Regions from separate parts of the Paenibacillus sp. FSL R7-0026 genome, predicted to be linked through region 1. Evidence: predicted binding sites of a transcription regulator. Region 1 holds the regulator's gene; each other region holds the start of a gene.
What was found. The regulator Rex, encoded in region 1, represses fermentation and respiration genes when NADH is low (regulators of the CRP and FNR family bind a similar motif). The targets are predictions, from matches to a motif close to TTGTGAAATATTTCACAA.

Region 1 (8,380 bases):
TTGTTGTCATCCATCGCTGTATTTACCTTTATTCCATTCGTCGCCATCTTTGACAACGTTGGTGTAATCTCGGTGTATTGCTTGTTCTCCATCGCCTGAGCTACGGTAAACATGGCATCACCCCACCAACTTTCCAGTGCTTCACTGGAATGATCCACAACGTCCAATTTTAATGATCGTGTTCCAATCAGGGTCTGTCCTTCTTTGTGAATATATTGTACCAGTCTGCCCAAATCAACATCAGGTTGCAGATCCAGTTTCAATTGTACGTCATTGCGGTTAATAGTTAATTGAACGTCATTGACTCCATCGTACTGGGTTACCATTTTTTCAATCGGATTCTGCACAGCCACCTGACGATATACAAACCAACCTCCAAACAACACAACGGCTGAAATGACGGCAGTTATAGCAATAGGCAATACTTTTAGCTTCAAGTGAATTACCCCTCCCAGATTTTGGCCCAACCTACTGGCTTATTGGTATATACGAATATGTGCACATTGACTCCTGCGATAATTTCGACAGGTTTATTTGTTTTTGAATGCAACTTTGAGTACATATCTGAGTATATCACATCGTATATACAATTTCGAAGGCGAAAATATGAATAAATTATTAATTTTAACTATTTAAATCAAATATGTTTACAGACAACACAAAGAACCGGTACAGTCGGATATCCGTCTGCCGGTTCTTTCATTTCTCTAATTCTCTAGTTATGTCACTCTATTTGTTCTAACTGTTCGGGAGTGTGTAGACCAGGTCCACCTGTTCTCCGTTGCTAAAACGATAAAAGCGATAATGGTTATGCGTACCGTCTTTATAATACACTTGCCACACATATATTCCATTCACAACTCCGGGCATGATTCGTTTAATCTCACCGGCAGGAACTTCGGAACTAAAGCGATTGCGTATCTGCGCTTCGGACATACCATTTTGCAGTAGCTCACTGTGTACAGCGTTTGCACCCTTAGCCGGTTGATTGTTTGCGTCGAACTTAACCCAGACCATAACATCCTGGTTATCCTTGTTTTTGCCGATCAGGGTCCAGTAGATGTTGTCAGAGCCTTCTTTGTCTCCCCAGATGTACTTGCGCAATTCATCATAGGATGTAATGCCCAGTTGCTCCTGTGCTGCTTGTATAGCGAGCGCTTCTTCCTTGCGCTGGTCCTGAGTGACATAGACGTAATAACGCTGAAGTCCAAACAGAATCAGAACCAGTGCAAGCAGCGAAATCCATATCCACTTCTTTTTTTTCTTCAAAAGCCGAACTTCCTTTCCCTATGATGCTGTCCTGCAATTAACGAGCAAGCAGACCATCAAATGCCAATTGAGACTCACGCAAAATGCGTTCTTCATCCAGCGTCAGACATTCGCCATGTTTCACCACTTGTTTTCCATCCACCCATACGTGCTCAACATCTTTGGCAGAAGCCGAGTAGATTGTATGTGAGATCAGGTCTGTATGTGGATAGAAATGTGCCTGTTCAATGTCCAAGGCGATAAAGTCAGCCTTCATGCCGACCTGGAGTGCTCCGGTATTGTTCAAGAAGATGGATTTGGCACCGTATGACGTTCCGAGTAGTAACGCTTCGCCTGCTGGCACTGCCGTCGGGTCACCGGATACACCTTTGTGGATCAATGCAGCCAGTCTCATTTCCTCGAACATATCCAGGTTGTTGTTGCTTGCCGGTCCGTCTGTTCCGAGTGACACAGTAACTCCTGCTTTCAGCAACGCAGGTACCCGCGCAACACCGGAAGCGAGTTTCAGGTTACTTCCCGGGTTATGGGACACAGCCACATCATGTCGGGCCAGAATCTCAATCTCTTCGTCATTCAGATGCACCGCATGTGCAACCAGGGATGGACGGGAGAAAAAGCCCAGTTTCTCCAGATGTGCCACAGGACGCAGTCCATAATCAGCCACGTTCTGCTCGACTTCACGAAGCGTTTCCGACATATGTGTATGAAGGGGAAGGTTTAGGTCGTTCGCGACCTGCACAAGCTTCTCTATGTAGTCAGGAGGGCATGTATATGGTGCATGTGGCGAGATTACGGTTGTAATGCGACCATCTGCCTGTCCATTCCACTCACGCGCAAACGCAGCCGACTCCTCCAGCTTCCGCAATTGTTCTTCTTCCGAGCACAGCCCGATTACACCACGTGCCAGTGCTGCTCTAACGCCGGATTGCTCCACAACTTTGGCAACTTGATCCATATGATCGTACATGTCCAGGAACGCTGTAGTTCCGCCTTTCAACATTTCAAGCACTGATAGCGAAGTTCCCCAATATACGTCTTCTGAAGTCATTTTCGCTTCCATCGGCCACATTTTTTCCTGCAACCATACTTGCAATGCAAGATCGTCTCCGTGCCCTCTGAGCAACGACATCGCTGCATGACCATGCGTATTGATCAGACCCGGCAGGAAGAACAGTCCTTTTCCATCCACTTTGGTACAATTTTTGTCTTCATCCGGCAATGTCTCACCAATATGCACAATCTTGTCATTCTCAACAACCATGTATCCTTGGACCACGTTCCATGTTGTGCCGCCTTCATTAACGGCAAATTTGCCGTTGTGAATTACCCATCTATTTGTTGTCATCTTCCTCGTCGTCCTTTCCAGTCTCCAAGTAATAGGCCAAACTTAGCAGATCCGTTGTAAAGTCAGCATGGTGAATGCGGATATGCGGCGGTGTTTTTAGAATTGTTGGTGCAAAATTAAGGATCGCTTCAATTCCCGATTCAATAAGCTGATCGGCTACATTTTGGGCTTCCGTATCCGGAACCGTGATAATACCGATGCGGATGTTATCCGTTTTAACCGCTTCCGTCAATTCATTCATTGGTTTTACCGTCAAACTGTTGATTTGACTACCAATCTTCGGTCCATATGCATCAAATACAGCAACAATCTTCATGTTGTCTTTCAGATATGCGTTGTAGTTGGACAAGGCCTGTCCGAGGTTACCCGCGCCTACCAGAGCTACATTAATTTGCTGATCAATTTTGAGAATGTGACGAATTTTCTCGATCAAATAGGATACATCATACCCGATCCCTTTACGACCAAAATCACCGAAGTAAGCCAGGTCTTTACGAATTTGGGCCGGATTCAGATCCAGCCTCTGTCCAAGCTCTTGAGAAGAAACAGTAGCCACCTCACGCTGATGCAACTCGCTCAAATAACGCAAGTAAACAGGCAGACGTCGTACCACCGCTTCCGAAATTTTATCCGATTTCATTCTTGCTCCCCCTTACCAAGGCCACGATAAAATAATAGATGAAAAGATGAGCATTCTGTATAAACTCAAAGATAAACGTGACATTTTATACAGAATGCTCCTTGTAATTTAGGTTATAAGTTCTTACGTGCAACTGCTTTAATCGGATACGGAAATATCTAATAAAGTTTAACGCCAAACGATAGTGTCATGCAATGATATAACGAACAAAACAACCATTATTTTTGTTCATTAGCAGGTTTTTCCAACCACTCGGTAATTCGTGGAACCATCTGCTCCGTGAGCATATGCTCCATTTTGGGACCTGGTAATGAATATAAAAAGAATTTACCATAGTACGCTTCAATCACCCGTGTATCATAAACAATGACAATTCCTCTATCCTTCGCTGTACGCACCAATCGGCCAAATCCCTGCTTGAAACGAATGACCGCTTGTGGCACGGACAGTTTCATGAACGGATTTTTCTTCTGTTCCTGAAGCAACTCACTCTTGGCTTCCACCAACGGATGATTCGGTGGCTGGAAAGGCAGTCGCACAATAGCGAGACAGGTTAGCGCCTCTCCCGGGATATCTACACCCTCCCAGAAGCTACTTGTACCCAGAAGTACCGTAGCTTTGGCATCTTGGAACCTGCGAGTCAATTTGGAACGACTTCCACTGTCAACGCCTTGCCCAAGCAATGAGATGTCGTTGCCAGACAGAGCTTCTTTCAGCGGATCATAGACCTGTCGCAACATCTTGTATGAAGTAAACAGAACCATCATGCGTCCACGCGTAGCAATTGCCGTCTCTGCGAGTGATTGCACCAGCATATTGACAAAGTGCGCATCACCCACACTTCCCTTCACACTTGGGAAATCACGCGGAATCACCAGAAGTGCCTGATCGCGATAATTGAAAGGTGATGGCAACATCGACGTTAATAGCCGATTGTTCTCGGCGGCTTCCTGTAAGCCGAGCTGTTCAATCATGAACTGGAATGACTTATCCACGGAGAGCGTAGCGGATGTAAGAACAACACTTTTCTTTTTGTCAAAAAACAAATCCTTAAGTTGTGCACTCACATCTACAGGTACGGCATACAGCTGGAGAGATTTGCTGCGGAACTGGCCGCTGGCTTCCATCCAGTACACCGTTTTGGCGTCATCCATACGCATGAAGAAACGTAGATTTTCCTTCAATGTGGTCAGATCTTTCAGTAATCCTGTAATGTCCGTGATCAGACTATCCGATTGATAATCATCCTGATCTTCTTTCACCTCAAGCAGCAATTTGTCCCCTTTGCGAACCAAATCGCCCAGAGTCACATAGATCTGGTTCTCCAGATCCTGCAACTCCTGCCATTTTGCAGGTTTCTGAGATGCTTTCAGACGCAGTGAAAATTGCCCCGTCTCTCCCGGTGAAGCATCACTTCGTTCAGGCAACAGACCAAACAAGGCATCGCTCATACGATCCCACAGCTCCTTAACTTCAAGAGCGAGCGGGAACATCTGATCCACCATGGAGCCCCATTGCACCGAATTTTCATGCCCGGATAACTGCGACCGAAGCATAGGCAGCTGTCCATTACGACTGTCTTTAAACAGGCGGGTCAGTGTATGAACCAAAGTGAAATATTTCATATGCATTCCAAGATGTTTACCAGCGACATCCTCCAGATGATGTGCCTCATCGATCACAAGACTCTCATAGGCTGGCAGCAGCTGATGCGCGGCTTTCACATCCGTAAATAATTTGGAGTGATTGGTGATTACGATATCAGACAACCCAGCCTCATGTTTGGCACGATGGTAGAAACATTTGCGGAACCATGGACAGGATCTTCCCAGACATGATTCGGATTCGCTCTGTACCGTCTCCCAGAAGTCCCCTCCGCGTCCGCTAAGGTTAAGTTCCTCATCATCTCCGGTTTCGGTCTGCGTAAGCCAGACGATCATCTGAGCGGCTGTGAAGTAATCCTCTTTGGGTGTAGCGAACTCACGTTTATTGATTTTGTGTTCAAATTTGCGTAGGCACAGGTAATGTCCACGTCCTTTGAATACAGCAGCCTTAAACGGGAACGGAACCACTTGAGTCAGCATCGGAATGTCCCGCTCTCTCAATTGCTCCTGCAGATTGATCGTATGCGTGCTGACCATAACTTTCTGTTCTTGCTTCACACTTTCGTAAATAGCAGGCAACAGATACCCTAGAGATTTACCGGTACCTGTTCCTGCTTCGATTAAGAGATGTTTCTCTTCATCCAGGGCTTGCCTTACACTGCTGAACATCTGAGTCTGCGCTTCACGCTCTTCGTAATGATCCAGCGTATCCTTCAGGTTCTCCCGAACCTGGTCCATAAACTGTTCGAAGCTTACACCATCGAGGGGGTTAGCCTCCCGCTCATCGCGTGGTGCGCCAATATCGGTCCAATCACTTACATTAAGAGCAAGCTGACGATAATAGGTATGTCCGTCCAGATCCTGAATCGGCTCTGCTTCCTTCTCACTGCGCATTCCGTCCAAAAACCAACCCAAGTCACTGTCTTCAGGTGCAAACAGGTCACTGAGGCGCTGAATCGTTATGAGCGGTAATTCCTTTAACTCATCCAGACACTTGAGCAGCACATAGGCTGTCGCCAGTGCATCACTGTCTGCCTGGTGAGGGCGATCATGTTGAAATCCAAATTCGGAAGACACATAACCGAGTTGATAAGAACCTAGTGATGGGAATGTAATCTTCAGAAAATCAATCGTGTCCAGAATGCGGCCAGTGAACGGCAAATAACCGCAACGGTCGAGAGCATTCTGCAAAAAGTGAAAATCAAAAGCGACGTTGTGTCCAACAAGCACCACATCATTAAGCAGCGGAACCATCTCCATCATCATCTCTTCGAGTGAAGGAGCGTCCGCCACATCTTCATCGGTAATACCCGTCAACCCCGAAATAAACGGGGGAATCGGTACACCAGGGTTCACATAAGAACTATATATTTGAGTTATGCTGTAGTCATGATCTATGATGGCAAGTCCGGCCTGTATAATCTCACCGTCGGACTGCGTGCCGGTTGTTTCGAAATCCAATACGGCAAATTTCATTGCAATGTACGGTCCCTTCCATTCCAGTCTATGTTACAGCATAGCAAAAAAAAGGGGATTTGAAAATTAACTGACAAAAAAGCGGTGTCCCCGCCGCTATGCCAAAGGAGGGAACACCGTTTTTTTGTCGCCGAATTCCCGCTTAATGAAGGGTCGTCAGCTGATTAGCATATTGCAATTTTCCCCTGTTCAACCTGCAAGCTTCCATGTTGTACAGTGGTTCGGTCAATGTCGGGTCATACTGAAGGGCCTGTGCAAAGAGTGAACATGCAGCTTCGGGATTCGCAAGCTTGGCTTGAATACAGCCCAGGGCGTTACATACAAGCCCTTTCAAGCGAGGTGAACCTTTAAGGTACATGATCTGCTGCAAATGTGTCCCGGCTTCCGCCATTTGTTCCAGATTCAGATACGCGAGCGCCAGGTAAAAACGAGTTAATGCACTCTCCGGATGGTCGGTCACAACCCGGGAGAACTGCATGATCGCCTGCGGATACATCTGTAATTTGAAATAACCCTGACCTCGACTGAAACATTCCAGATGGAGTTCAGGCAGAGCGGTAACAGCTTCCTGTTCCGGTTCAAGGGAAGCAGGCTTATCCATCTCCCGCTCCCTCACCTGGCTCATCTTTTCTTCAAACATCAGCCATTCATCCAGCATTCCGTCACTCATCCGCTTAAGCAAGTTCCACTTTTGCAGCAATTCCTGTTTGTTCAGGCCTTCAGCGGAAGGATAGCTCTTGATAATTTCATCTAACATGTCGTTCATTTCTGCGAAAACATGCTGGAACATCGATGCATCCCCACCCTTGAAAAAATGGATTAGTGCAGTGACCTGTACTCATTTTTTGCTTCAAGGGCCGATTTCATTCTCCTTACCAGTCGATTACATAATTGTTGCGTGGACTTCCTGTTTCATCGTTTGTACAGGTTTATTCTGTCCATCTACAAATACAACGGTTGGTTTGTGAGTATTTGCCTCTTCTTGCGACATCATGGCGTAAGAAATGATAATGACGTTATCTCCAGGCTGCACCAGACGTGCAGCTGCGCCGTTAAGACATATGACCCCGCTTCCGCGCGGTCCTGGAATCACATAAGTTTCCAGACGTGCACCATTGTTGTTGTTCACAATTTGCACTTTTTCGTTTTCCATCATGTCGGATGTTTCCATCAAATCTTCATCTATGGTAATGCTACCCACATAGTTCAAATTGGCTTCCGTTACCGTAGCCCGGTGAATTTTGGATTTCATCAGTGTTCTAAACATGGGACAGTACCTCCGATTTTTGCAACCTTATATTGTCAATCAATCTTGTTTTTCCGAATTTCACCGCAAGTGCGATGAGCAGATCATCACGTCCTTGAACTTCTTCCTGATCTGCGAGCGGCTCCAGACTTGGAAAAGCCTGAATCTCGGCGTAGTCGATAACGGCAAGCGATGAGGTTGCAATGTGCTCGCGCAGAATACGACGGATATCTGCGGCTGTAGTAGCTACACCTGTATCTGCGGCTTCCTGAGCTGCACGCAGTGCCTTCGACAGAACCAAGGACTGTGTACGCTGTTCTGCGCTAAGATAGACATTACGTGAACTGAGAGCAAGACCATCCTCTTCGCGAACAATCGGACAGGGTACAATTTCTACAGGCATATTCAATTCATTCACCATCTGTTGAATGACCGCTACCTGCTGAGCGTCTTTCATTCCAAAAAATGCACGCTGTGGCTGTACGATGTTGAAGAGTTTGGAGACTACGGTTGTTACCCCGTCAAAATGTCCTGGACGTGAAGCGCCACATAAGCGCTCCGTCAGTTTTGAGACAGATACCGTCGTTTGTGTTGCCTGTGGATACATCTCTTCAACAGAGGGAATAAATACGATATCCACTCCTTGTGAGCGTGCTGTTTCCACATCTCTGGCTTCATCCCGCGGATAGCTGTCAAAATCTTCATTAGGGCCAAATTGAATCGGATTAACAAATATGCTTAATACCACGATATCGCTCTGTTGTCTGGCTGCCTGCATCAAACTTGCATGACCTTGATGA
Region 2 (8,380 bases), 570 kb from region 1:
ACATGAATGAAAAAACGATGGATATGTTCCGTACGTTGACGGAATTTCCTTCCGCATCCGGTTTTGAACGTGAGCTTCGCGGCTGGATGAAAGATAAGCTTTCCGCTTATACCGATGAGTTCGTCCAGGATCGCCTGGGGAGTCTATTTGGTGTATTACGCGGGGAGGAATCCGGTCCTAAAGTTATGGTAGCCGGACACTTTGACGAAGTAGGTTTCATGACTACAGGCATTACGGAAACGGGTATGGTCAAATTCCGTCCACTGGGTGGGTGGTGGAGTCAGGCTGTACTGTCTCAGCGACTGGAAATCATCACACCTGATCGTCGGATTACCGGAGTTGTAGGTTCTACTCCTACACACTTGCTGGACGAGTCCCAGCGGAACAAACCTGTTGATTTGAATTCCATGTATCTCGATATTGGAGCAGACAACCGTGAAGAAGCAGAATCTTGGGGCATTCATCCAGGGATGCAGATCGTACCAATCTGTGAATTCACGCCGATGGCGAACCCGAAGAAAATTATGGCTAAAGCGTGGGATAATCGTTACGGCGTAGGACTTGCACTTGAACTGGTTGAAGCGCTGCACAAGGAAAAACTACCTAACACACTTTACGCTGGTGCAACGGTTCAGGAAGAACTGGGGCTTCGCGGTGCACGTACGGCGGCCAATCTGATTCAGCCTGATATCTTCTTTGCACTTGACTGTAGCGCGGCGAATGATATGACAGGTGACAAACAGTCATTTGGACATATCGGAGAAGGCGCATTGCTTCGTATTTTTGACCCGGGCATGTTCACCCATCGCGGAATGGTGGAATATGTTCAAGATACGGCTTCATCCAATCAGATCAAAATGCAATATTTCATCTCACCAGGTGGTACCGATGCAGGTCAAGTACACCTGAGTGGAATTGGTGTACCATCAACAGTTATTGGTATCTGCGCTCGTTATATCCACACCTCTTCTTCCATCATTCATACGGATGACTACGATGCGGCCAAAGAGCTGATTGTGAAGCTGGTCAAAGGTCTGGATCGGACAACGATGAATACCATAATTAATAACGCGTAACAGTTGACAAGAGACCTCCTAACTATATCGGGAGGTCTCTTTTTTATATCCACAACTATATCAGTTGGACACATTTACACGAGAAAGGTTATTCTGTCATTCGGAGTGGAAAGTGAAAATATTTTTTAGTTCAACGTACGTAGATTAATAGGCCGAACATTATATGGGATTACACATAAGATACAATAACGGAAGATGAATTAAACACCAAACAGCGGGGGACCTGTTATGGCAGTGAGAAGGAATGGAAAATCGAATAAAGGTTCCAAAAAAACAAATGCCGCAAACACCCTTCTCAATGGCAACCTTAAAGGAAGAAATCTGGAACTTATCGTTGCAGCATTACTGGTAAGTGGGAAGTTAAGAGTGGATGCGGTCACGTTGTTTCGAGAAGCTACACTGGTCGTTGAACTGGTCGGGCAGTATAAATCGCTACAAAATATTACACCCTCGAATCAAGATAAACTGGTGCAATTCCTCGATGAGATCGGTGGCGATATGACGTTGAATGACGTTATACGGGCTTTCCAACAGAGAATCAATTCCTAAACGCTAAGAAATGAGGTTGAAGTGATGTCTGACTTTGACGGAAATGGGTTCGCTGAACTACTGATCATTGTCATTCTTGTTGTTTTATTTGTATTCGGTTCTTCCGATATTGACGACCTGACTGATTCTCCTTCTCAATCCTGAATTGGCTAGGTTATTACGATTTATTCATTATGAAATCCATACCTGTAAACGCCAGCCCAAAATATGCGGGCTGGCGTTTTTGGATGGCTATAGAAATAGCGGTGAGAATGCAATCCAGGCCAAAATAAGAGTAAGCACAATGCAGACATTCTCTACAACGGCCCCACGCTTGGTCCCTGTACTCATCAGATTCACCCGTATGCGCCACTTGAGCGGTGGTAACGGACGAATACCCCGATTGGTTAGTGAATCGGCCAACAGATGCATCGCATATGCCGTGCCTCCCGCTACCCAAATCTCCGGTCCCTGCTGCTGGGTCGTGCTGTACAACAAGCCCGCCCATATTGCGGTTCCGTATAGGGTATGTGTCAGTCCCCTATGAGTCAGTGTGGTGCAGAGCATTAACAAACTGCCCGCAATCAAGTTCCACGGTGCGAACGCGTGACCATAGAAGACCAGCCCAAGTCCAATCGCAAACATCAACACTTTGCGAAGCGAACGTGAAGGCAGGAATGACACGAGCGCAATGAGGATCGCAAGCAACAGGTTCCATGGTTTGGCATGAACATAGAAGTACACAAATACAGCTGTGGGCAACAGAATCGTCTGTAACAACCTGATCAGACTGTTAGGCAAGGCTCTGGATACCAGCAGCGAATTTGGCTCATCAATGTCAGGCAATAACGAACCAATCAGAGCAACCGTAACTGCCGGTGCAGTCACCGGCATACCGGCCAACTGCAGAACAGAAAGCGACACGCCTGTCCCGATAATAAGGTGGGATCTTCCCATCATGATGCAAAAACGTCCTTTCGAAGAAATCGGGAACAATACGGCCCAGTTCCGATTTTACAACGAAAACAAAATAAGAACAATAGTTCGCATTTCTTATTTGTATGAAAATAAATATAACTTTCTGTGATAGGGCTCACACTATTATATTAATGACTCTTCTATCTTTATTAGTGAATTAAATCACATAAACTGTCGTCAACTACTTGTATAATTTCAAATATAAACCACTAAAATTGTTGGTAATGTACAGCGTCTATCCAAGGAGGCATACACACATGAACGGAAAAAAAGAGAAACTCGTTATCATAGGTAACGGAATGGCAGGAATCAGTACCGTAGAACAAATTTTGAAATTAACATCGCGATTTGATATTACCGTTTTTGGCACAGAGCCCCACCCTAACTACAACCGCATTATGTTGTCCTATGTATTGGAAGGAAGCAAAACACTGGATGACATCGTGCTGAACGACCTTCACTGGTATGAAGATTACGGCATTACGCTGCACACAGGCACAACGGTTACACGAATCGATGCCGAGACACACGAAGTTGTGACTGAAGATGGAACTCGCGTTCCTTATGACAAAATTATCATTGCAACAGGCTCCAACTCCTTCATTCTCCCCGTACCGGGACACGACAAAGAGGGTGTTGTCGGTTTCCGCGATATCGCTGATTGTAATGTGATGCTCGACGCTGCCAAACAGTACAAAAGAGCGGCCGTCATCGGGGGCGGACTGCTGGGGCTTGAAGCTGCCAAAGGTTTGGTACAACTCGGCATGGAAGTTACCGTAGTGCACTTGATGCAGGATTTGATGGAGCGTCAGCTTGATCCACAAGCTTCAGCCATGTTAAAAGCTGAATTGGAACGTCAGGGTATCCGGTTCAAGATGGGTGCGCAGACTTCCGAACTGCTGGGCGGCGAACGCGTTGAAGGGATTCGTTTTGCAGATGATACGGTTCTGAATGTTGATTTTGTGGTCATGGCTGTAGGCATTAAACCCAATACGGCTGTGGCCCGCGAAAGCGGTATGGAAGTGAACCGGGGTATTGTCGTGGATGACTATATGCAGACTTCATTTGAGAATGTGTACTCGGTCGGGGAATGTACAGAGCACCGCGGGGTATGTTACGGCCTCGTTGCCCCATTGTTCGAGCAAGGTATGATTCTGGCGAAACATATCTGCGGTGTGGAGACCGCTCCATATGAAGGTTCTGTAGTATCTACGAAATTGAAAATTTCGGGTGTAGACGTCTTTTCAACCGGTGAATTCATCGACAGTCCAGAGCACACCGTCATTTCGCACAAAGATGACTGGAAACGGACCTACAAAAAAATTCTGCTTCGTGATAATAAAATGGTCGGCGCTGTTCTCTTCGGTGACATTACGGATTCTGCCGAATTGCAAAAACTGATTAAAAATCAAACCGAAATGACCGAAGAATTGTATGGTTCACTCATGGGTACAGGCTGCGGCGGTCATAAGAAAACCACCTCTGTAGAAACGATGGCGGAAGACGAGATTGTTTGTGGATGTAACGGTGTAACTAAAGGAACCATTGTTGATGTCATTACAAATCAAGGACTTACCAGCGTAGATGAAATCAAAGCCTGTACCGGTGCAACACGCTCTTGTGGTGGGTGTAAACCGGTTGTGGAACAGATTCTGCAATATGTACTTGGAGACAGTTTCAGTACTGGAGGCAAACAGGGCATCTGCGGATGTACTTCCATGGGACGGGATGAAATCGTAGCCGAGATTCGTGAAAAAGGATTACAAACAACCAAAGAGGTCATGAATGTACTGGGTTGGAGTCAACCTGAAGGTTGTTCCAAATGTCGTCCGGCGATCAACTATTACCTTGGCATGATTGCACCAGATACTCACGAAGATGAGAAAGAATCCCGTTTTGTTAACGAACGTATGAACGCGAATATTCAAAAGGATGGAACGTATACGGTTGTACCTCGAATGTATGGCGGGGTGACTACACCAGCGGACCTCAAACGTATCGCTGACGTTTCAGTCAAATATGATGTGAAAGCAGTCAAAGTTACCGGTGGTCAGCGTCTCGACTTGATTGGTGTTAAAAAAGAAGATCTGACTAAAGTCTGGGCTGAACTGGATATGCCTTCAGGGTATGCATACGCCAAATCGCTGCGTACGGTCAAAACATGTGTCGGCTCCCAATTCTGCCGATTCGGTACACAGGATTCCATGGCCATGGGTGCTCGCATTGAACGTAAATTCGAACGTCTTGATCTGCCAGCCAAGTTTAAATATGCCGTCAACGGTTGTCCGCGAAACTGTGCAGAGGCGTGTACCAAAGATATCGGTATCGTTGGTAACGACGGAGGCTGGGAAATCTTCATCGGTGGTAACGGCGGTATTAAAGCTAGACTGGCTGATTCCTTATGCAAAGTGAAAACAGATGAAGAGTTGATTGAACTGTGCGGAGCCATCATGCAATATTACCGCGAGACAGGTAACTATCTGGAACGGACTTCCGAGTGGGTGGAACGCATGGGTCTGGAGCATATTCGTTCGGTTGTCGTGGATAACCTTGAGGAACGTAAAGCGTTGATGCAGCGGATTGAATTTGCACTTGAGCATGTTGAAGAACCTTGGCAAAAAGCGATTCGCAATGAGGAAGGCCAAAGCAAAATGTTCCATGGTATCGAAGTATCGGCTCGTCCATAAGCAAGCTTGCAGGATTAATACTGGAGAATGTTAAATAGATAAGGAGTGGTTTAAGATGACGACAAAACAATCAGGCATCTACTTCCCCGCCGGAGTAGTTGAAGAATTCCTGCCACGAATCGGAAGAGTAGTTGAGATTCGGGACCATCAGCTTGCTGTCTTTCGTGCATCGGATGGCACCATCTTCGCCGCTGATAATCACAACCCCCATCCCAAGGGTGGGCCGCTGGCTGAAGGCATCGTGTCCGGGCATTATCTGTACGATCCGCTGTATGATTGGAAAATTGACCTGACTACCGGTGTTGTGCAAGCACCCGACAATGGGCAAGTGCAAATGTATCCGGTGAAGGTAGAGAACGGCCAAGTCTGGATTGAAATATAGCTCCATCGAAACGTTCAAAGATTGATGCAAAATAATGGGGGAAACCGTGATGTATACACCAAGTGTTGAGGGAATTATTGAAGCTGCGGTTAAAAAACGGGATCAGATGAACTCAAATCTTTCACGCTACATGGTTGCCGCCTTAATGGCGGGTGCCTATGTAGGGCTTGGCATCGTACTGATCTTCAGTATTGGTGCCCCGCTCCTAGCGGCACAGTCACCACTGCAAACCATGTTGATGGGCATGTCCTTCGGACTCGCCCTCACGCTAGTCATTTTTGCCGGATCGGAACTATTTACAGGCAACAACATGTTTTTCACCATGAGCACGCTCGCAGGCCGGACCACAGTTAAAGATACACTGAAAAACTGGGGACTCGTTTTCCTCGGCAATCTGTTAGGTGCGATCCTGCTCAGCCTGCTTATTGTAGGCAGCGGTCTGTTCAAAACGGCTGCGCCCGAACATCTTCTATTTGTCGCTTCTGCCAAAAAGATGGCTGCTCCCGTATCGGAGTTATTCTTCCGCGGCATTCTCTGTAACTGGCTTGTCTGTCTGGCGATCTGGATGGCTGCTCGCACAAAAGAGGATATCGCCAAAATTGCTCTCATCTGGTGGTGTCTATACGCCTTTATTGCAAGTGGATATGAGCACAGTGTTGCCAATATGACTTTGCTGTCTTTATCCTGGCTGCTGCCAAACCACCCGGATACCATTACTCTGGCAGGCTGGTTTCATAACATGATCCCGGTGACGCTTGGTAATATCATCGGCGGTGCCCTCTTTGTTGGAATGGCGTACTGGTATACTTCTCCGGTACGTAAAAAGTCATAATGCTTGATTCAACTGTACTTATGTAGCGCTAGAGCACAACATCTACACACTGAAGCCACGATGGATGCCGAACTCACGTTCAGTCACACATCGTGGCTTTTTATTGTTTGTCGATAAGCTGCGTACTTTCTCCTACGTCTCCCTTTCATCCTCTCGTCCTTCTATAGAGAATTAAAACTTCATTTTACCTTCGGCGCTATCCGCGTTAATCCACAGTTGACATAACTGGCGTATAGTCGATGGATACTCACACTTATACTCAATCAGCAAAGGATGAACGCTTATATGGGAATTCACACGTACTTCAGGTCACTGAATGATCTTGAACGTATTATTCGTACACCTGGCAAATTCAAATTCGAAGAACACAGCGTATCCGCTCATTCCTGGAAAGTGGTACAGTACGCCAAAACGCTCGCAGATATTGAGGAGCAACATGGAGTCACCATTGATTGGAAGAAGTTATACGAAATTACGAGCAGTCATGATTATGGCGAAATCTTCATCGGTGATATCAAAACACCCGTGAAACATTATTCACTGGAGCTGCGTTCGATGCTGCAAAAGGTGGAAGAAGGCATGGTTGAACATTTTATTAATGAAAATATTCCTGAAGAGTTCCAGCCTATCTTCCGCAGACAGCTGCGTGAGGGCAAAGACCAATCGGTTGAAGGACTGATTCTCGAAGTCGCAGACAAGATGGATCAGGTATATGAAGCCTTTGCTGAGCTCCAACGTGGCAATACGGAGAAAGAATTTATCGTTATGTACCGTTATGCCTTGGTCAAAATCAAAAATATCGACCTCCACTGTGTGCAGTATTTCCTGGAACAGATTCTCCCCGACATGATCGAAGAAGGCATCCGCTCCCCGTTTGATATTCGCAAAATAACCGAAGAAGCTCTGGCCCAGTAATCAGCTCAAGTCAACATGGTTCTCATCATCCATGGACAGGGCTTTTTTTCGTTCCTGCAGTTGCAGTCGGTACTCGCTGGGGTACATGCCCGTTTTGTTTTTGAAAATCCGGCTGAAATAGTGGGAATCACTATACCCTACCGCTCCACCAATGGTCTTGATATCCATATTCTCATGAGTAACGAGCATGCGTTTTGCTTCATTAATCCGAAGACCTGTCATATATTTCAACGGGGTCTCACCCGTTACTTTCTTAAAACACTTCCCCAGATAGTCCACACTAAAATGCATCTGTCCCGCCATGTCCTGGAGTGTAATCTCATGCATGTAATTCTGCTTCAAATACAACTTAACGGCCTCTGCGATATCCTCCGGCTTCACCTGTTCATCCAGCACGGCACTGACATGGGCAAGCGAATCCACAGCGCTCCCAAGCTTCAATTCCATCGCATCCAGCAGTGTACGAAGCTGTTCTTCCGATAATGGTTTGAGCAGATAATCCTCCACCTTGTAACTGATCGCCTGTCGTGCATATTCGAATTCATGATAACCACTCAGAATGACAATTTTCACATGCGGATAGGCAAAATACAGATGTTTGGCGAGTTCCAATCCGTTCATCACCGGCATCTGAATATCGGTTACAACCAGATCAGGAACGGAATGTTCGATCAGCTGTAACGCTTCCTGACCGTTCCTCGCCTCACCGATCACCTCGAACCGGGTGCCCAACTCTCTGAATTTGCGTGAGACATTCCGGCGAATCAGGGCTTCATCTTCCACAATAATCGTTCTATATTTGATTGTCATGGGTTCAGTCATGCTCCTTTCGAATGGAACCACCTATGGTAATCTGGACACCGCCGGAAGGCTTGTTCGTAATCTGCATGTGGGCTGCCGTGCCATACCATAATTTCAATCGGACCCATATATTCTTGAGTCCCATACCGTTAATTTCGAGGTCAGGCATCCGCTCCCACTC
Region 3 (8,380 bases), 950 kb from region 1:
CGAAAGCAAGATATCCTTGCGCTCCTGAATCATCGCTTTTGACAGAATCGTCAGCTCATTCATGCTAACCCCCCTTTCCGTTGTACATCCACCATCTCCGCATATTGAGGCACGCGCGCCAGAAGCGCTTTATGATGTCCTGAATCCACCAATACCCCATTGTCCATAAACAAAATGTTGTCCGCATGTTGAATTGTATATAAACGGTGTGCCACCGTAATCATCGTTGCTGTTTTGGCTAATGACGCAATGGATTGTTGCAGTACCCGCTCAGTGTGCAGATCCAGTCCGACTGTGGGTTCATCGAATAAAATGACGGATGGTCTCTTCAGAAAAGCACGTGCCAAGGCAAGTCTTTGCTTCTCCCCACCAGACAGCCCCCGGCCACCCTCACCAACAAACGTATCCAAGCCCTGCTCCAATTGTGCAACAACGCCAGCAAGCCCTGCTTCCTCTGCCGCCTGCTCAATTTCAGCTCTGGTGACGTTCCGACCCGCGCCAATCGCGATATTTTCGGCAAATGTACCTGCAAAAATATACGGATGCTGTGTAATGTAGCTAACACGCTCGAACCATGCAGCCTCATCATGTTGCGAAATCTGGCTTCCGTTAACCAGAACCGCTCCCGAATCTGGTTTCAGCAAACCGGCAATGAGATGAAGCAACGTGGTTTTACCTGAGCCACTTTTGCCTACAATAGCGATCTGTTCTCCCGGTCCAATCGAGATCTGTCCTGTCTCAAGTCCAAAGGAATCAGGTGTGTACTGGAATCGGACATGGTCCAGTTCAATGGTTGGTGGCATTGTTATCAACTCGGCACGAGCTGTACGGAGCTCTTCCGTCTGTGCTGTTGCATCGACATTGGTTAATTCGCTTTGATCCGATCCATCTTCAGGCTCCGTTTGTGTGCTCTTGATACTTGTTTCATCAAGCATTTGTTCCACCTTACGAATGGCCCCCATACTGGTTCGCCCGCTGTGAAAAGCCGTTCCTGTATTCTTCAACAGACTGTAAAACTCGGGAACGAGTAACAACACGAGAAAGGCCGTGTGAAAGGTCATCGATTTGAAAACGAGTAACTGGATAGCCAGTTCAAGCGCAACAATACCAATGCTTAACATCACGATCGATTCCAGCATAAACGTATTTGTAAATGCAATTTTCAAAATGCCCATGGTAGCATCACGATACCCCAGACTGCTGCGTTCAATTTCCTGTTGCTGCCGTTTAGCCCGTCCGAATATTTTTAACGTAACCAGTCCCTGAAGTGAATCCAGAAATGTACCGGAAAACTCAGCCAGTTGCGCGTATTTTTCTTCTGATTTGTTCTTTGTCTTGAGCCCAACCAAGATCATGAACAGCGGGATAAATGGTGCCGTAAACAGCATAATCCAGCCTGTATTGGCGTGCTGCGTAAATGTAACAACCAGAATCAGAATCGGGATCATCGCGGCTTCCATCATACGCGGCATGTACTGACTGAAATAACTGTCGGCTTCATCCACAGCATCCAAAGCAACGCTGACCTTTCCTCCCGTCTGTCCACTCAGGGTTGAAGGCATGGAAGCGCGGGTCAGGTTCTGCAACACAGATGATCGCATATTCGTCTTGGCGCGTGCTGCCATATGCAAGCCCACTTTCCCATTACCATACGACAACAGTGAGCGTACAGCCATAACAACCAGTAATAGGACAAGCAACAGGACCACTGATGAAAAGGAAGCTTTCTCTACAAAGATTCGCTGGACTGCTTCAGCCACCAAGGTGGCCTGGCTTATTATAGCTGCACCAAGGGCCAGCGATATGATCGCAAGGAGAAGTCTGTTTTTTCGTTGTAAAGACATTTGCTGCGAGATCAGATTGGATTTGGCTCTCCTCTTCATTGAACGCTCCTCCTTTATTTTTTCCCTTTCACATAATCCGCATCAAACAGGAACAGTTTGAATACCAGAATAAGAGAAGGAATTAACAGGCATAGACCACCGATAAACACGACCACTAGGGCGAAACCCATTGCAGGTGATGTGGCGCTGCTCTGAATGGTGATGTATGGATCGAGAATGTAAGGATATTGCCCAATCCCGTAAGCGAAAAAGGCTGTGAAAAATTGCAGCATGATACTTATAAAAGCTAATCCATAACGTCGTCCGTTATATAACAGCCACATGGCAATCATGAAAAACGCAACGGAAAGCGCCAGCAGCCACCATAAATCCATCATGTTTTGAAAATGACGCTCATTGTGTTGACCCAAATATATAAATGCAGTCAGCGCGAGAATAATGGTAGGTGTGCTCCAGAACAAAGCATAGTTCCGCATGAGCTTCAATGCCGAATGGTCCTCTGCGCGAGAAGCGTAAAATGTGAGAAATGATCCGCTAATGAACAATACGGACACGATGGCTAGACCAACGATGCTCCACGATAATGGATTCGTAAATAGTGCCCAGTAATCCAGGGAAACGGTATCGCCTTGTTTCAAAATAAAGCCACCTTCAGACAATGTCAGTGCCACTGACAATGACGCCGGAATAAGCAACCCTGTAGCCCCGTATAAAAACAAATACACGATACTTTTTTTGGAACCATAATTTTCGAAAGCATAGAACGACCCACGAATGGCAAGTAAAATGACGGCTATACTTCCCGGAACAAGCAGCGCGGAGCCATAATAGTAAGCAGTATCCGGGAAAAATCCAACGATGCCAATATAGAAAAAGACAAAAAATACATTGGTGATCTCCCAGACCGGTGATAGATAGCGGGAGATCAGACGATTAATCAGGTGATCCTGCTTTGTCAGGCGTGCATAAAAGGCGAAGAAACCTGCTCCAAAATCAATGGAAGCTACAATAAGATAGCCGTACAAGAACAGCCAGAGTACGGATATACCAATCAATTCATAACTCATCAGGCCTGATCCCCTTTCTTGGCTGATTGCTCATGCTTCTCTTTCAACCATTTCTCCATCTCAAGCTCAGCAGGATTATTATTGAACAGACGTCTCAATACGAGAACACAGATGACGCCGAGCACGATGTATAGAAGCAAGAAGACGAAAAATAAAATTCTTACACTCGGTGAAGAAGTAGCGGCCTCTTCCACTCGCATATAACCTCGGATGATCCATGGCTGCCGTCCGATCTCTGCATAGAACCAGCCCATTTCAACAGCCAGAAAAGCAAGCGGTGCACTAAGTGCAACCATACGAAGCATCCACTTGTTAAACTGATTTCGTTTCCTCCAGAATACAAACAGGAAGTACAGACTTGATATAGCAAGCAGAGCGAATCCAATTCCAGCCATTAGATCAAACAAATAATGCACAAGTAAGGGCGGGTGTTCATCTGGTGGAAATTCATTCAGCCCGGTTACCTCGGCGTTAAAGTCTCCAAAGGCAAGGAAACTGAGCAGTTTCGGTAAATGAAGAGCGCCTATAATTTCATGTTCCGCATTCAGCCATCCCAAAAAAATCAAATCCGCGCCGCTTTCCGTCTCGAAATGCCACTCGGCAGCTGCGAGCTTCTCCGGCTGATGCTCAGCCAAAAACTTGGCAGACACATCTCCAGCTAAAGAATTTAACAAACTGAATACCAGCACAACGGCCATCATGAGATTCAAGCCTTTTTTGTGGTAGGCTGACACTCCTTTTCTCAGCATCGCAAAGGCTGCTATTCCTGCTAGCAGAGCAGCTCCTGTCAGATAGGCCGAGCTTAATACATGGAACACTTTGGAGAACGTCGCCGTATTCAGCATCGCTTGCACGGGGTTCACTGCCATGAATTGACCTGCTTCCATGACAAAACCTTCAGGCTGGTTCATGAATCCGTTCACTGTTGTAATAAAAACAGCAGACATGCCTGCCCCGGCGACAATCGGAATAGTCAGCAACCAGTGGATATACGGATTTTTGAACCGATCCCACGTATACAGGTAAATGCCCAGGAATATCGCTTCAAAAAAGAACGCGAATACTTCCATAAATAGTGGCAGTGCAATGACATTCCCGGCCAACTTCATAAAATTCGGCCATACCAGGGCCAACTGTAGTGAGATTGCTGTGCCTGTCACGACACCAACCGCGACAGAAATGACAAACCCTCTGGACCACCTCTTTGCCATAAGTATGTAATGGTGATCCTTCTTCCGAATGCCGATGAACTCTGCAATAGCAATCATCAAAGGTACGCCGACACCAAGCGTTGCAAAAATCACGTGGAACCCGAGCGTCAAACCAGTCACTAGCCTGCTCCATAAAACCGTATCAATAGCCATTCTTTGTGTTGCCTCCTTTCAAACTCTGTTCAATTTAGAAACATTCAATATCAGATTTGGCCAAGCTCAATGCAGAGTTGCGAAAAATTTCACAAAGTTAGGTATGACGATATCTTGCCACACCTATAATGCGTTTACTCCTGTAGGCCCACGATAATAACAATCATTGGATGCCTATTAAAATCTGATATTGATGCACTTAAAGTACTAACGAAACCTATTAATCAAAATTATTATATCTTTATTTTTACCTAATTCAATCAAAGACACGTCTTCTACCCTAAACGTTCAAGAAAGGATCAACTCTTTCTGACAACTTGGTGAAAAACAAAAAATACACCCAATGGAGCTATTGATTCATTGGGTGTAAACGTGTTATTGCACGGAAGATTCTCTATTTCACTTTCTCCGGACTCACCGCACCTGCCTCGCGACGTACGCTCATGATGATCAGTGATGCAGCTAATACCGTAAGGATGATTCCAAGCATCTGAAATCCTGTCACATTGAATGTATCCCCCATAACAATTCCAATCAATAACGACGATAAAATGGTCCCCAGGTAGCGTGATGTATTAAAAATACCCGATGCGACTCCAATCATTTCTTTGGGTGTGCTTTTGAACAGTGCTGCTTGCATGCCGACCGCGTTTAGGCCGTTACTTATTCCAAATAAAGCTAAGGCAACAATGACTATGAAGATTGGAGAAGTTTCATTCATAACAACGATTAATATAGATCCAAATGTCATTAAAGAAGCGGATACGATCAGAGCTGGCCGTGATCCTGATCTGTCAATCCAGCGCCCTGCGATCGGAGCAATAATGACTGAGCATAACCCCAAAGCAAGCATACTCATTCCTGTATGAACTTCGTTGAGATGACGTACCTGCTTCAAATACGTAGGAACTCCAAAAAAAAGTGCATAAAACAGGATGTTAACCAGCATGTATTGCACATTCACCCAAGTCATCTCGGGATATGAGGCAAACGTTCGCAGAGGGATAAAAGGCGTGGCTGCTTTTAATTCATGTCGGATGAACATGACGAGTGCGATTAATCCGATCTCTCCTAACAGCAGATGCCATGTTGAAATATCTCCTGTGGAATTTACTGAAAGTAAACCGATGAGTAGAGTCACCAAAGCTACCGTAAACATCAGGATACCTGGTGCGTCAATTAACGCAAGCCATTGCCGAATGGACATGTGACCAGAGATAGACGAAGATTGCTCGTCCTTCGGGATTGTTTTCCAAGCGAACCAAAAGCTTGCCAAGACAAACGGAATATTAACGAAGAATATGCTGTGCCAGTCCCACCAATGAATCAAAACTCCACCAATAAAAGGTCCAATTGCAGCCGCTCCAGAAAGGAATATAGCCAAGGTGGACAAGGCGGAAGCTTGTTTTTCAGTCACGTTAATTCTAACAATCGCCATTCCGACGGCCACCATCATGCTTGTGCCAATCGATTGAACAATCCGGAATACGATGAGCCACGAAAAACTGGGAGACCATGGTGCAAGCATGGACGATACAAAAACAATAACAAGACCCATGAGGAAGATCTTCCTGCGGCCAAACAAATCACTACACTTGCCCATGACGGGTTGAGCGACAGCACTGGCAATATAAAATGATAAAATAATCCACGAAACGGCTGTAAAATTAAGTTGATACACTTGTTGCAATCTTGAAATAGCCACAGAAATCATGGAGGAATTCAACGGATTCAACATAATTCCGAGTCCAACAGCTAACATCAATCCTTTGTTTCGAACGTTCATTGGTGCACCTCTCTCTCTTCTGCTGTTATCTTACTTGAACGTGTTCATTTATTCCAACGCATTATATGTTATGATTTGATGAACTAGAAGGAATGAAGGAATGGTGCAAATGGAGCTTCTTCAACTAAAATATTTCCTGACGGTGGCACGATGCGAACATGTTACGGAAGCTGCGGGAAAGCTGCATGTCACGCAATCCTCCCTGAGCAAAACGATACAACGATTAGAGGACGACCTGGGAGTCCCTTTATTTGATCGAATCGGGAGAAAGCTGCGACTAAACGACTTTGGAAGAACATTTCTTCAGCGAACTGAAAAAGCCTTATTTGAATTGGAACAAGGAAAACGGGAAATCGCTGACCTCTCCAACCCGGATCAGGGTACACTGCAATTGGCGGTGACTACGGCAAGCACATTGCCCGGCATACTGCGGGAATTCCGGAAAAACAAGCCAGATATTCAGTTCCATGTGCAAATGGTTTCGTTAGAAAACATGTCCAGACTTCTACATCGGGGCGAGGTGGACTTTTGTCTGGCCTCCCCTCCGATTCAAGGTGACGATATCGAATGTCAGATACTATATGACGATCCGATTGTAGTCGCTGTTCCTATGGGTCATCGATATGCAGACCGAAGCAGCATTCAATTAACCGAGCTTAAGGACGAGTGGTTTGTTGGGGTGAAGCAAGGGTATGGGGTTCGTGATATGGTAGATTCCGTATGTCAATCCGCTGGTTTCCTACCGAAGTATGTATATGAAGGTGATGAGCCTGCAAGATTAACAGCCCTTGTGGAGGCAGAGATCGGTCTCGCGTTTATACCTAGCACAGCCAGAAACCCGCATGAGCGTATTAGATATCTTCAGGTAGAGGAACATCAACTCGTTCGGGAAATCGCTCTACTTTCGCACAAAAACAGGTATATTTCCAAAGCCGCTTTAGAGTTTCGCAGCGTGGTTATGGACTATTTCAATGCTATGCCACGAGCATAAATTCAATCCAGAGGAGTGCATTCGAACATCTGAAGTTCCACCGCATAGAAGCTCATATTAATGTGGATAACACCCCTTCCATGAAACTGGCAGAGAGTGTTGGTATGGAATTCGAATGTCTACGTAAAGGGTTTATACACGAAAATAATGAATGGACGGATCACTTGGTGTATTACAAGAATTCTATTTAAAAAGTTCATACAACTCACTCTAAAACAAGGGAACTCCATATCAAGAAGTTCCCTGTTTTCTATGTTTGTTGAATATTCTTCTTTTTGCGATGAAGGGTTACTACTCCCAAACTTACTGCTGAAATCCATAATAGGATTATTGCATTACTTGAGACTAATGATTGCACTGTATCTAGTTGCAATAATTGCGTAATTAACCTTCCTTCATACGGTGAAAGTGTGGCTCCCAAGTTATACGCGATCAGAACAATGGTGGTACCTAACTTTGCCATTTTGGCGATTTGTTGTGCAAAAGTATGCAATAAATAGGGCATTATACAGCGGAATGAAAACCCGATGATCATTGAGCAAACGGTAGTAAGAATAATACTTTGCGAGATCGTCGTAACGAACATCGAGCTTCCAAGTAACAGAATCGATAATGGAACGATATAGTTACCGAGTGTTTTGTATACTTTCCCAAAAGAAAAGCCGGCAACAAAAGCTCCCAAACCTATAAATGCAATCATGTTGCTTCCATTTGTCGCAGTTCCGATATTTTTTTCCAAAATCAAAGGAGTAATCTGTAAATTATAATTGATGAAAATAGCTACTATTACAAATAATAAGAGACCATAGCCAATCATGACTTGAAGGGCTTTTTTATTATTAGTGTGGCTTGGATTCGTTGTGGCCTCTTCTCTTCTATTAAGCTCTTTTTTATCAGAAGGAACGAAAATCAGGAATGCAATGAAAATAGGAAGTGCCAGGGCGTAGACATAAAATGATGTGTGCCAGCCCATTTTCAATAGTTGACCAACGAGTAGTGTTAGACAAATGCCTCCTAATCCCTCAAAGGCACTTTCTAAGCCAATTACGGTTGCTTGTTTACCTGGATTTTTATGATACATATCACTGATCATCTGAATGATGAGCCGGTTAAATAAACCTACACCTAACCCAAACAAACAGCGAGAAATGAACAGCAACGAAAAAAGGTCATGATACAATGCAGGGAATACTCCCGCAATGAGAACAAGTCCTAATCCAGTTAGTATAGTTGCTTTCTTCCCAATAAGAAGTTCAAGTCGATTAGCAATTAACACACCAAGAATGACAAATAATGAAGGTATGGTCGTTAATAATCCTACATGTGTT

Region 2: nirB (nitrite reductase large subunit NirB) is a predicted target of Rex. The motif match lies at 2,733-2,750, and genes of this name have one in related genera.
Region 3: MKY44_RS13610 (cytochrome ubiquinol oxidase subunit I) is a predicted target of Rex. The motif match lies at 4,353-4,370, and genes of this name have one in related genera.

What each region holds. Positions count from the first base shown of each region.
Region 1 is NZ_JBBORG010000001.1:3,965,020-3,973,399, forward strand. Features, by position in the region: gene MKY44_RS17400 (hypothetical protein) at 1-437, opposite strand, end outside; gene MKY44_RS17405 (DUF5590 domain-containing protein) at 739-1,269, opposite strand; gene MKY44_RS17410 (amidohydrolase) at 1,307-2,614, opposite strand; gene MKY44_RS17415 (redox-sensing transcriptional repressor Rex) at 2,601-3,254, opposite strand; gene dinG (ATP-dependent DNA helicase DinG) at 3,473-6,334, opposite strand; gene MKY44_RS17425 (tetratricopeptide repeat protein) at 6,477-7,124, opposite strand; gene panD (aspartate 1-decarboxylase) at 7,218-7,601, opposite strand; gene panC (pantoate--beta-alanine ligase) at 7,594-8,380, opposite strand, start outside.
Region 2 is NZ_JBBORG010000001.1:4,537,797-4,546,176, forward strand. Features, by position in the region: gene MKY44_RS20075 (M42 family metallopeptidase) at 3-1,076, shown strand; gene MKY44_RS20080 (hypothetical protein) at 1,305-1,625, shown strand; gene MKY44_RS20085 (metal-dependent hydrolase) at 1,857-2,564, opposite strand; gene nirB (nitrite reductase large subunit NirB) at 2,840-5,269, shown strand; gene nirD (nitrite reductase small subunit NirD) at 5,325-5,651, shown strand; gene MKY44_RS20100 (formate/nitrite transporter family protein) at 5,701-6,483, shown strand; gene MKY44_RS20105 (YfbR-like 5'-deoxynucleotidase) at 6,769-7,398, shown strand; gene MKY44_RS20110 (response regulator transcription factor) at 7,399-8,208, opposite strand; gene MKY44_RS20115 (cache domain-containing sensor histidine kinase) at 8,213-8,380, opposite strand, start outside.
Region 3 is NZ_JBBORG010000001.1:3,015,386-3,023,765, reverse strand. Features, by position in the region: gene cydC (thiol reductant ABC exporter subunit CydC) at 1-63, opposite strand, end outside; gene cydD (thiol reductant ABC exporter subunit CydD) at 60-1,883, opposite strand; gene MKY44_RS13615 (cytochrome d ubiquinol oxidase subunit II) at 1,898-2,911, opposite strand; gene MKY44_RS13610 (cytochrome ubiquinol oxidase subunit I) at 2,911-4,275, opposite strand; gene MKY44_RS13605 (MFS transporter) at 4,670-6,061, opposite strand; gene MKY44_RS13600 (LysR family transcriptional regulator) at 6,171-7,052, shown strand; partial or broken gene MKY44_RS13595 (GNAT family N-acetyltransferase) at 7,070-7,243, shown strand; gene MKY44_RS13590 (MFS transporter) at 7,303-8,380, opposite strand, start outside.